One region of the Variovorax sp. V93 genome, then DNA from elsewhere that is predicted to be linked to it. Evidence: riboswitches for the same ligand, from Rfam matches in the RefSeq annotation. Region 1 holds a riboswitch; each other region holds the start of a gene.
The links. Region 1 has a riboswitch for glycine ahead of gcvT (glycine cleavage system aminomethyltransferase GcvT). Riboswitches for the same ligand answer to the same signal wherever they lie in the genome.
Positions count from the first base shown of each region.

Region 2: another riboswitch for glycine. It lies ahead of ACAM54_RS03520 (D-amino acid dehydrogenase); the one in region 1 lies ahead of gcvT (glycine cleavage system aminomethyltransferase GcvT).
Region 3: another riboswitch for glycine. It lies ahead of ACAM54_RS07025 (ABC transporter substrate-binding protein); the one in region 1 lies ahead of gcvT (glycine cleavage system aminomethyltransferase GcvT).

Region 1 is NZ_AP028669.1:3,397,587-3,400,825, forward strand. It holds gene ACAM54_RS16130 (TRAP transporter large permease) at 1-841, shown strand, start outside; gene ACAM54_RS16135 (hypothetical protein) at 991-1,539, shown strand; glycine riboswitch at 1,571-1,661, shown strand; glycine riboswitch at 1,674-1,789, shown strand; gene gcvT (glycine cleavage system aminomethyltransferase GcvT) at 1,835-3,013, shown strand; gene gcvH (glycine cleavage system protein GcvH) at 3,059-3,239, shown strand, end outside.
Region 2 is NZ_AP028669.1:786,864-790,102, forward strand. It holds gene ACAM54_RS03515 (FIST C-terminal domain-containing protein) at 1-321, shown strand, start outside; gene ACAM54_RS03520 (D-amino acid dehydrogenase) at 340-1,641, opposite strand; glycine riboswitch at 1,733-1,839, opposite strand; glycine riboswitch at 1,879-1,972, opposite strand; gene rfbB (dTDP-glucose 4,6-dehydratase) at 2,067-3,149, shown strand; gene rfbD (dTDP-4-dehydrorhamnose reductase) at 3,146-3,239, shown strand, end outside.
Region 3 is NZ_AP028669.1:1,494,052-1,497,290, forward strand. It holds gene ACAM54_RS07015 (NADPH-dependent FMN reductase) at 1-387, opposite strand, end outside; gene ACAM54_RS07020 (hypothetical protein) at 496-1,284, shown strand; glycine riboswitch at 1,426-1,556, shown strand; gene ACAM54_RS07025 (ABC transporter substrate-binding protein) at 1,680-3,239, shown strand, end outside.

The DNA of each region.
Region 1 (3,239 bases):
GATCATCCCGCCCTCGATCCCGATGATCCTCTACGGCGTGAGCGCCGAGGTGTCCATCGGCGAGTTGTTCATCGCGGGTTTCGGCCCGGGCATTCTCATCAGCCTGGCCCTGATGCTGTTCGTCTGGATCTACTGCAAGTGGAAGGGCTGGGGCAAGAACGACGGCGACGGCCGCATGCCTTTCGGCAAGGCGCTGTGGCAGGCCGGCTGGGCGCTGCTGATGCCCGTCATCATCCTGGGCGGCATCTACGGCGGCATCTTCACGCCCACCGAAGCCTCGGCCGTGGCGGTGTTCTATGCGCTGGTGGTGGGCGTCGTGATCTACCGCGAGATCAAGCCCGCGGACCTGTACGTGATCCTGCGCAAGTCGGTGCTGTCGTCGGCGGTGATCATGTTCATCATCGCCAACGCGGGCCTGTTCGCGTTCCTGATCACGCGCGCGGGCGTGCCCGATGCCATCGGCCACTGGCTGCAGGAAGTGCTGAAGTCGCCCGCGATGTTCCTCCTGGGCGTGAACGCGGCGCTGTTCGTCATCGGCATGTTCATCGAGACCAGCGCGGCCATCATCGTGCTCGCGCCGATTCTCGCGCCGGTGGCGGTGCACTTCGGCATCGACCCGGTGCACTTCGGGCTCGTCATGGTGGTGAACCTTGCGCTCGGCATGATCACCCCGCCTTTCGGCGTGAACCTGTTCGCCGCCTGCACGGTGGCGCGCATCTCGCTCGACCGGATCGTGAAGTACCTGGTGCCCTTCGTGCTCGTGATCCTGGCCTGCCTGATGGTGATCACTTACGTGCCATGGATATCGCTGGCGCTGCGCGACCTGGTGTACGCCAAGTAGCGGAACGGCGCGAAAAACAAGGAAGAAACGGCAGCCTGTTCGCAGGCTGCTTTTTTTGTGCGGCGGCGCCGCTGTAAGGCAAACGTTTCACGAAGATGTCACCGCTTGCAACGATGCTGCAGCCCTCGATTCCCGAAAGCTGTGGCGCCATGTTTCCCACCAAGACCGACAAGGCACGCGACGAACTCCAGGGCCGCCAGCGCACGCTGAGCCAGCGCGAACGCGCCTTGCTGCTGATGGCCGACGGCCGGCGTTCGCTGACCGATTTCAGCCCGCTGTTCGCAAGCCGGACCGAAGCCGAGCAGGCGATCCAGGCGCTGATGCGCCAGGGCTACCTGCAGGACGCGCAGGCGGTGGCTGCCGCGGCAGCGCAGGCCGTGGCCCCGCCGCCCGCCCCGGTGCCCGCAGCCGACCCGATACGGCTCGCCACCTCGGCCGACAACTTCGACGGCAAGCGATCCCTGGCCACGACGCGCATGTTCCTGTTCGACATCTGCGAGCGCATGTTCGTGCGCCGCGACCCCAGGTTCGCGCTGCAGATGCGCGACGCCCTGCGCGAGGCGCGCGACCGCGGCGCGATGCTGAGCATTGCCGCGCTGATGCTCACCGAGGTCGAGAAAGCCGCGGGCGCCGAGCGGGCCGAATCGCTGCGCGAGCGCATCGACCGGCTGTTGCCGCCGGCCGAGACCGTGCACTGAGCCGCAGACCGGACGGCCGCGATCCACTACACTCCCATGGTCAGGAGAGAGCCCCGCCAGCCGGGGCCGCCGAAGGCGCAGGGGTTTCCCGAACGCTCAGGCAAAAGGACTGACACAGCGCTGGCGCATGCCGGCGTTTCCTTGCTGGAGAGAGGCTGTTGCTTGCATCAATGCGATGCACCAGCCCACCGAAGGAGCAAACCCCGATCGTGGGGCGAATCTCTCAGGTAAAGCGGACAGCAGGGGTGGCCCATGGCTCGCGCCATGGAATTCGTCTGCCCCTTTGGAGTGCCCCGTGGCCGCATCCTCCGACGCCTCTTCCGCCGAACAACTCCTGAAGACCCCGCTGTACGGCCTGCACGTGGAGCTCGGCGCCCGCATGGTGCCGTTTGCCGGCTATTCGATGCCGGTGCAGTACCCCGCCGGCCTCATGGCCGAGCACAGGCACACGCGCGATGCGGCCGGCCTGTTCGACATCTCGCACATGGGCCAGCTGCGCCTGGTCGGTCCGGACGCGGCGGCCGCCTTCGAAACCCTGATGCCGGTCGACGTGATCGACCTCGCCGCCGGCAAGCAGCGCTATGGCCTGCTGCTGAACGACGAGGGCGGCATCCTCGACGACCTGATGTTCTTCAACGAAGGCCACGGCTCGATCTTCGTGATCGTCAACGGCGCCTGCAAGGTGGCGGACATCGCCCACATCCAGCAGCAGATCGGCGCACGCTGCGAGGTGCAGCCCATGCCCGACCACGCGCTGCTCGCGCTGCAGGGGCCGCAGGCAGCCACGGTGCTGGCGCGGCTGTCGCCCGGCATCGAGCGCTTCGTGTTCATGACGGGCGGCGCGGTGCAGATCGGCGGCATTCCGGCCTTCGCCACGCGCAGCGGCTACACCGGCGAGGACGGCTTCGAGATCTCGGTGGCCGGCCAGAATGCAGAGGCGCTGGCCCGCCTGCTGCTGGCGCAGCCCGAGGTCAAGCCCATCGGCCTGGGCGCACGCAATTCGCTGCGGCTGGAAGCGGGGCTGTGCCTCTACGGCAACGACATCGACACCGCCACCACGCCGGTCGAGGCCTCGCTGAACTGGGCGATCCAGAAGGTGCGCCGCACGGGCGGCGCGCGCGAAGGCGGCTTCCCCGGCGCGGCCAAAGTCCTGGCCCAGCTCGCCGCCGCCACGGCCGGCGCCGCGGGCCACACCGACCATGACACGCTGAAGCGCAAGCGCGTCGGCCTCGTGGCGCTGGAACGCATTCCGGTGCGCGACGGCACCGTGCTGCAATCCTTCGAAGGCCACGACATCGGCTTTGTCACGAGCGGCCTGCTCGGCCCGACGGCCGACCGCCCGATTGCCATGGGCTACGTGGCCACCGCGTTTTCCGAGCCCGGCACGCGCGTTCAGGCCATCGTGCGCGGCAAGCCGGTGCCGATGGAAGTCTCGACCCTGCCTTTCGTGCCCACGCGCTACTACCGCGGCTAGGCGCTGCGCCCCAACCATCATTTTTTCCACGAGGAGTTTTCCACCATGAGCATCAAGTACACCAAGGACCATGAATGGGTCTCGGCCGAAGGCAGCGCAGCCACCGTCGGCATCACCGTGCATGCGCAGGACGCGCTCGGCGACGTGGTCTTTGTCGACCTGCCTGAAGTCGGCAAGACCTTTGCACAGGGCGAGGTTGCCGGTGTCGTCGAATCGGTCAAGGCCG
Region 2 (3,239 bases), 2.6 Mb from region 1:
CGCGCCGACCTGATGCGCATCTGCGCGGAAATCCGCGAGGAACTCGAGCCCGAGGAGCAGACGCTGGCCACCGCGCGCGCCGTCGCGGCCGGGGAGGCCGAAGCGGCGCCGCATCCGGCGCGCCGCATCGCGGGCGCCGTGTACGTGAGCTGCTCGGGGCGCGGCGGGCCGCATTTCGGCGCACCGGGCGCCGAGCTGCAGATCGTGCGGCACGCGCTGGGCGACGTGCCGCTGGTCGGCTTCTTCGCCGCGGGCGAAATCGCCCGCCACCATCTTTACGGCTACACCGGCGTGCTGACGGTGTTCACCAGCAAGGACTGAACCCAGCCCTGCCTGTGTTCAGGCCGGTTGCAGCACGCGCGCTGCCGGCGCAGGCAGGCCGGTGAACGCAAAGTCCACCTCGGGCGCGAGCCCGCTCACGATGCGCGCGATCGACTTGCCCGAACCGCAGGCGTGCGTCCAGCCGAGCGTGCCATGGCCGGTGTTCAGGTACAGGTTCGGCAGTTTCGTCTTGCCGATCAGCGGCACGTTGCTCGGCGTTGCGGGGCGCAGGCCGGTCCAGAACTGGGCCTGCGTGGTGTCGCCGGCGCCCGGAAAGAGCTCCTCGACGCGCCGCACGATCGCCTCGCAGCGCACGCGGTTCAGGTCGCGGTCGTAGCCGTTGAGCTCGGCCGTTCCGGCAATGCGCAGCCGGTCGCCCGAGGCCGAGGTGTAGCGCGAGAACACGAGCTTGAACTCGTCATCGGTCAGCGAAACCTGGTGGGCCCTGGAGGCGTCCTTCACCGGCAGCGTCACCGAATAGCCCTTGGCCGGATAGATCGGCAGCCGGATGCCCAGCGGCGCGGCAACGATCGGGCTCAGCGAACCCATCGCGAGCACGAAGGCGTCGCCGCGGATGCGCTGGAAGCGGCCTTCGCAGTCGGTGGCTTCGACATGGTCGATGCTGCCGCCGGCCTCGCGCAGCGCCGTGACCGTGTGGCTCATGAGGAACTTCACGCCCGCTGCGGCCGCGCGCTTCGCCAGCTCGCGCGCAAAAAGGTTCGCGTCGCCGGACTCGTCCTCCGCCGTGTAAGTGGCGCCGGCCAGCTTCGGGCGGATGTGGGCGAGGGCGGGCTCGATCTTCACGGCCTCGTCGGCCGAGATCACCCGCCGCTCGCAGCCGAGCGCGCGCATCTGTTCGGCCGGCTCCAGGGCGCCGTCGAACTCCTTCTGCGTCGTATAGAAGTGCAGGATGCCCTGCGTGCGCTGGTCGTAGTCCAGGCCGGTGTCGCGGCGCAGCTGCTGCAGCACGTCGCGGCTGTAGGTGCCCAGTCGCACGATCTGCTCGATGTTGTGCCGGGTGCGCGCCGGCGTGCATTCGCGCAGGAACTGCAGGCCCCAGAGCCACTGGCGCATGTCGGCGCGGATGCGAAAGAGCAGCGGCGCATCTTCCTTGCCCAGCCATTGCAGCACCTTGAGCGGAGCGCTCGGGTTGGCCCAGGGCTCGGCATGGCTGACCGAGATCTGCCCGCCGTTGGCAAAGCTGGTTTCGGCGGCCGGCGTGGCCTGCCGGTCGATCACGGTCACCTCGTGGCCGAGTTGCTGGAGGAAGTAAGCCGAAGTCACGCCGAGCAGGCCGGCGCCAAGAACGATCACGCGCATTTCAAGTACCTTTTGAAGATGGGCACTTGAACGGCGGACTTGGTGTGCTACTGATTCAATAGCGAGCAACCGGACGAACGCCGTCCAAGTCGCCGCTCCCCCTGTCCTTGGTACCTGAGAGATTCACCTGTTGCACCTTGCAACGGGTTTGCTCCTTCGGTGCATCGCGCGGGGCGATGGCTCTCCAGACGGCCTGTCAATTGATGCAGTACATGCCACGCAACTCTTTGAAAGAACTTCAAGGTTACGTTCGGCCGACCTGAGCGTTTATGGGAGTTTGCGCCTTCGGTGGAGTAGCAATAAGTACTACTCGCTCTCCTGCAATGAAACGATTGTAGGCGGAGGCCGCAAAGCCGCCAACCATGAATTTTGACAATTCGGAGCAATGGGATAATTGTCATCGATTCGAAACTTCGGGGAGACTCATGATCCTGGTAACCGGCGGCGCGGGCTTCATCGGCGCCAACTTCGTACTCGACTGGCTGGCGCAGGGCGACGAGCCTGTCGTGAATCTCGACAAACTGACCTACGCCGGCAATCTCGAGACGCTCGCGTCCCTCAAGGGCGACCCGCGGCACATCTTCGCGCAGGGCGACATCGGCGACAGCGCCCTGGTCGATCGCCTGCTGGCCGAGCACAAACCGCGGGCCATTGTGAACTTTGCCGCGGAATCACACGTCGACCGCTCCATCCACGGCCCCGAAGACTTCGTGCAGACCAACGTGCTCGGCACCTTCCGCCTGCTCGAGTCCGTGCGCGGCCACTGGAGCGCGCTGCCGGCCGAGCAGAAGGCCGCCTTCCGCTTCCTGCACGTGTCCACCGACGAGGTCTACGGCTCCCTCTCCAAGACCGACCCCGCCTTCACCGAAGACAACAAGTACGAGCCCAACAGCCCCTACTCGGCCAGCAAGGCCGCCAGCGACCACCTCGTGCGCGCCTGGCACCACACCTACGGCCTGCCGGTCGTCACCACCAACTGCTCCAACAACTACGGGCCCTTCCACTTCCCCGAGAAGCTCATCCCGCTGATGATCGTCAACGCCCTGGCCGGCAAGCCCCTGCCCGTGTACGGCGACGGCATGCAGGTGCGCGACTGGCTCTACGTGAAGGACCACTGCAGCGCCATCCGGCGCGTGCTCGAAGCCGGCAAGCTCGGCGAGACCTACAACGTCGGCGGCTGGAACGAGAAGCCCAACATCGAGATCGTCAACACCGTCTGCGCCCTGCTCGACGAACTGCGCCCGCGCGCCGACGGCAAGCCCTACAAGGCGCAGATCAGCTACGTCACCGATCGCCCGGGCCACGACCGGCGCTACGCCATCGACGCGCGCAAGCTCGAACGCGAGCTCGGCTGGAAGCCCGCCGAAACCTTCGACAGCGGCATCCGCAAGACCGTCGAGTGGTACCTTGCCAACGGCGAATGGGTGCGCAACGTGCAAAGCGGTGCCTACCGCGAATGGGTCGAGAAGCAATACGACGCCGCACCCGCGGCCCAGGCCGCGGCATGAAGCTGCTGTTGCTGGGCAAGGGCGGCCAGGTCGGCTGGGAGCTGCAGCGCAGCCTCGCACCGCTGGGCGAGCTGGTCGCGCTCGATTTCG
Region 3 (3,239 bases), 1.9 Mb from region 1:
GTGCCACACGGTGCCGGAGCGCACGCCGGAGAACCGGCCGGCCGAATAGCTGGCCACGGCGGCCGGGCGCCAGAACCATTCCTCGAGGAAGTGGTCGGTCAGGTTCTTCAAGCCGGGCTGCGGGCCCCAGTTGTATTCGCCGGTCACGAAGACGAAGGCGTCCGCGCCGCGTATCTTCTGCGCCAGCGCTTCCATGGCCGCGGGCGCGGTGCCCTGGGGGTATTCCTTGTACATGCGGTCGAGCATGGGCAGGTCGACGGCCTTGGCGTCGATCAGCTCGGCTTCGGCGCCTCGCGCGTTGAGTCCCGCCACCAGGTAGTCCGCCAGGCGAATGCCCATGCGGTCCGACCGGTACGAGCCATAGAACACCAGAATCCTGTCTGCCATCTTCGCTCCGTTCGAGGCCGGGATGGCCGTGGGGCGAAGGCTACAACATCGGCTCGCCCGCGCCGCAATTGGTTGCAGCAACTTGCGGGCTGGCTACCATGCCGGTCCATGAACCTGCTGCCCATTCTGCGCACCACCGCCTCGATGCTCGTCCTGCTGCTCGCGGGGCGCGTGGGCGCCGCGCCGTCGGCGCAGTTGTTCGATGCGGTGAAGAAGCCGGAATCGCTGGATGCGGATTGGCGCGCGCGCTTGTGCGCGCTGTTGCCGCAGCCCTGCGATCCGCAGGCGCTGGGCCTGTACCGGCCGCGCGGCGCGGCGGCAGGGGACTACGCGGTGTTCTCGGGCGAGCCGCTGGCCATGGCGCGCATCAGGCGCATTGCAGGCACGTGGCAGCTCAGCCGCCTGCACGACTTCAGCAGCTATGCGGCCGCGTTGATGAGGAAAGCAGCGGACCCCGGCATGGCGGACGCGCGCATTTCCCTCGCGCCGGCGCTCTACCCGCTGGCAGAAGGGCGGTGGGCCGCGGCCGTGCTCCAGACGGTGTCGGAGATGTATTCGGGCGGCGGCGCTTCGTTCAGCAAGGCCGACTTCGTGCCGCTCGAGGACGCAACCAGGGCCGTATACGAAGGCATTCCTTTTTCATGCTCGAAGATGATCCGCGCCTGCTTCAGCGAAAAGGAATACAAGCGGTCGAAGCATTGCCACGACGAGAGCAGCGGCAGCCTCCGCATCACCTACGGCGAACCCGCCAGGCCAGGCGAGGCCTACAGCTGGCAGTACACGTGGCTGCAGAGCGAATGGCCGCAGAACACGCCCGCCAGCGACACCACCACCACGCGCCTTCACTTCACCGCCAGGACCACCGAAAGGGTGAGCTTCTGCGGCGGGCCGCAGTAGCACACGCGTTCGAGTGGGTGCCCGAGTGGCACGCATTCTGCTTGGAAGAAAACGTCCAGGAGAAATGCCGGCTCGATGCTTCGAGTTAGTGCATTACCGAAGGCGACAGCCCATAACGCTCAGGTCCCAAGACTGGACAACTTGACCAACGCTGGAGAGCGCTGCCCGGGGTTCTGAATACAAAGGACTCCGAGGGCGGCCGCCGAAGGGGCAAGCCTTGCGCGATGAGCGTGCATGGTGAATCTCTCAGGCCAAAGGACAGCAGGGGCATCTCGCGCAGTGCGCGGGGTGGCCTTTGCGCGCTTCCGGAGGCTTCTTCTTCATGACTTCTGTTCGAGCGCACCGCGCCTGAATCGAAACCCGTTCCTCACGATTTTTCAACCGGAGAACCGAAGATGCTGTCGAAACGAAACCTGAAAGCCGTTGTCGCGGGCGCCATGCTTGCCGCTGCCGCCGCAACAAGCGCGTTCGCACAGGATGCGGGCAAGGTGCTGCGCCTGGTGCCGCAGTCGGACCTGAAGATTCTCGACCCGATCTGGACCACCGCGTTCGTCACGCGCAACCACGGCTATGCCGTGTACGACACGCTCTTCGGCGTGGACGAACAGGGCAAGGTCAAGCCGCAGATGGTCGACAAGTACACCACCGGCGCCGACGGCAAGACATGGACCTTCACGCTGCGCAAGAGCCTGGAGTTTCATGACGGCAAGCCGGTCACCTCGGAAGACGTGCTGGCGTCGCTCAAGCGATGGGGCCAGCGCGACGGGCTGGGCCAGAAGATGTACGCCGCGCTCGACAAGGCCGAGGCCGTCGACGCCAACACCTTCAGGCTGGTGTTCAAGGACAGCTTCGGCATGGTGCTCGACGCGCTGAGCAAGCCCTCGTCGAATCCGCCCTTCATCATGCCGGCGCGCGTGGCCGCCACGCCGGCCGACAAGCAGATCGACGACGCCACGGGCTCGGGTCCCTACATCTTCAAGAAGGAAGAGTACCGCCCTGGCGAGAAGGTGGTCTACCTGAAGAACACCAGGTACGTGCCGCGCACCGAGGCAGCTTCGGGCACGGCGGGTGGCAAGAACGTGTACGTCGACCGCATGGAATGGATCATCCTGAAAGACGCCCAGACGCAGGCCAATGCGCTCGCCAACGGCGAGGTCGACATGATCGAATGGCTGCCGCCGGAGCAGTACACGGCACTCAAGAACAACTCCGCCATCACCGTCGACAACCCGATCCCGAAGGGCTCGTTCGCGCTGCACCTGAACCACGTCATCCCGCCCTTCGACAATCCGAAGATCGCGCAGGCCGCCATCATGGCCATCAATCAGGAGGCGCTGATGCGCGCCCAGATGGTGCACAAGGAGCTCTACAACAGCTGCGCCTCGGTCTACCCGTGCGGCACGATGTTCTCGAACGACAAGACCGGCTACTTCACCGGCAAGCCGCAGTTCGAGAAAGCCAAGGCGCTGCTCAAGGAAGCGGGCTACGACGGCAAGCCGGTCGTGCTGATGTATCCAGCCGACTTCGCGCTGCTCAACAAGTTTCCGCCGGTGATGGCGCAGCTGCTGAAGCAGGCCGGCTTCAACGTCGATATGCAGTCGATGGATTGGCCCACGCTGGTCACGCGCCGCGCCAAGAAGGACCCGGTCGACAAGGGCGGCTGGAACCTCTTCATCACCGGCTGGGGCATTGCCGACAACATGAACCCGATGTTCTACGCGCCTCTCACGGGCAACGGCGAGAAGGGCTGGTTCGGCTGGGCCACCGACGACAAGCTCGAACAGCTGAAGTTCGACTTCCTCGCGAGCGCGGACGAGGCCAGGCGCAAGGAATTGGCCACGGCCATCCAGCAGCGCGTGTACGACACCGGCATCTACGCGCCGATCGGCGAATACAAGCCGCTCACGGCCTACCGCAAGGGTGTGGTGAGCGGCGTGGTGCGCTCGCCGGTCAAT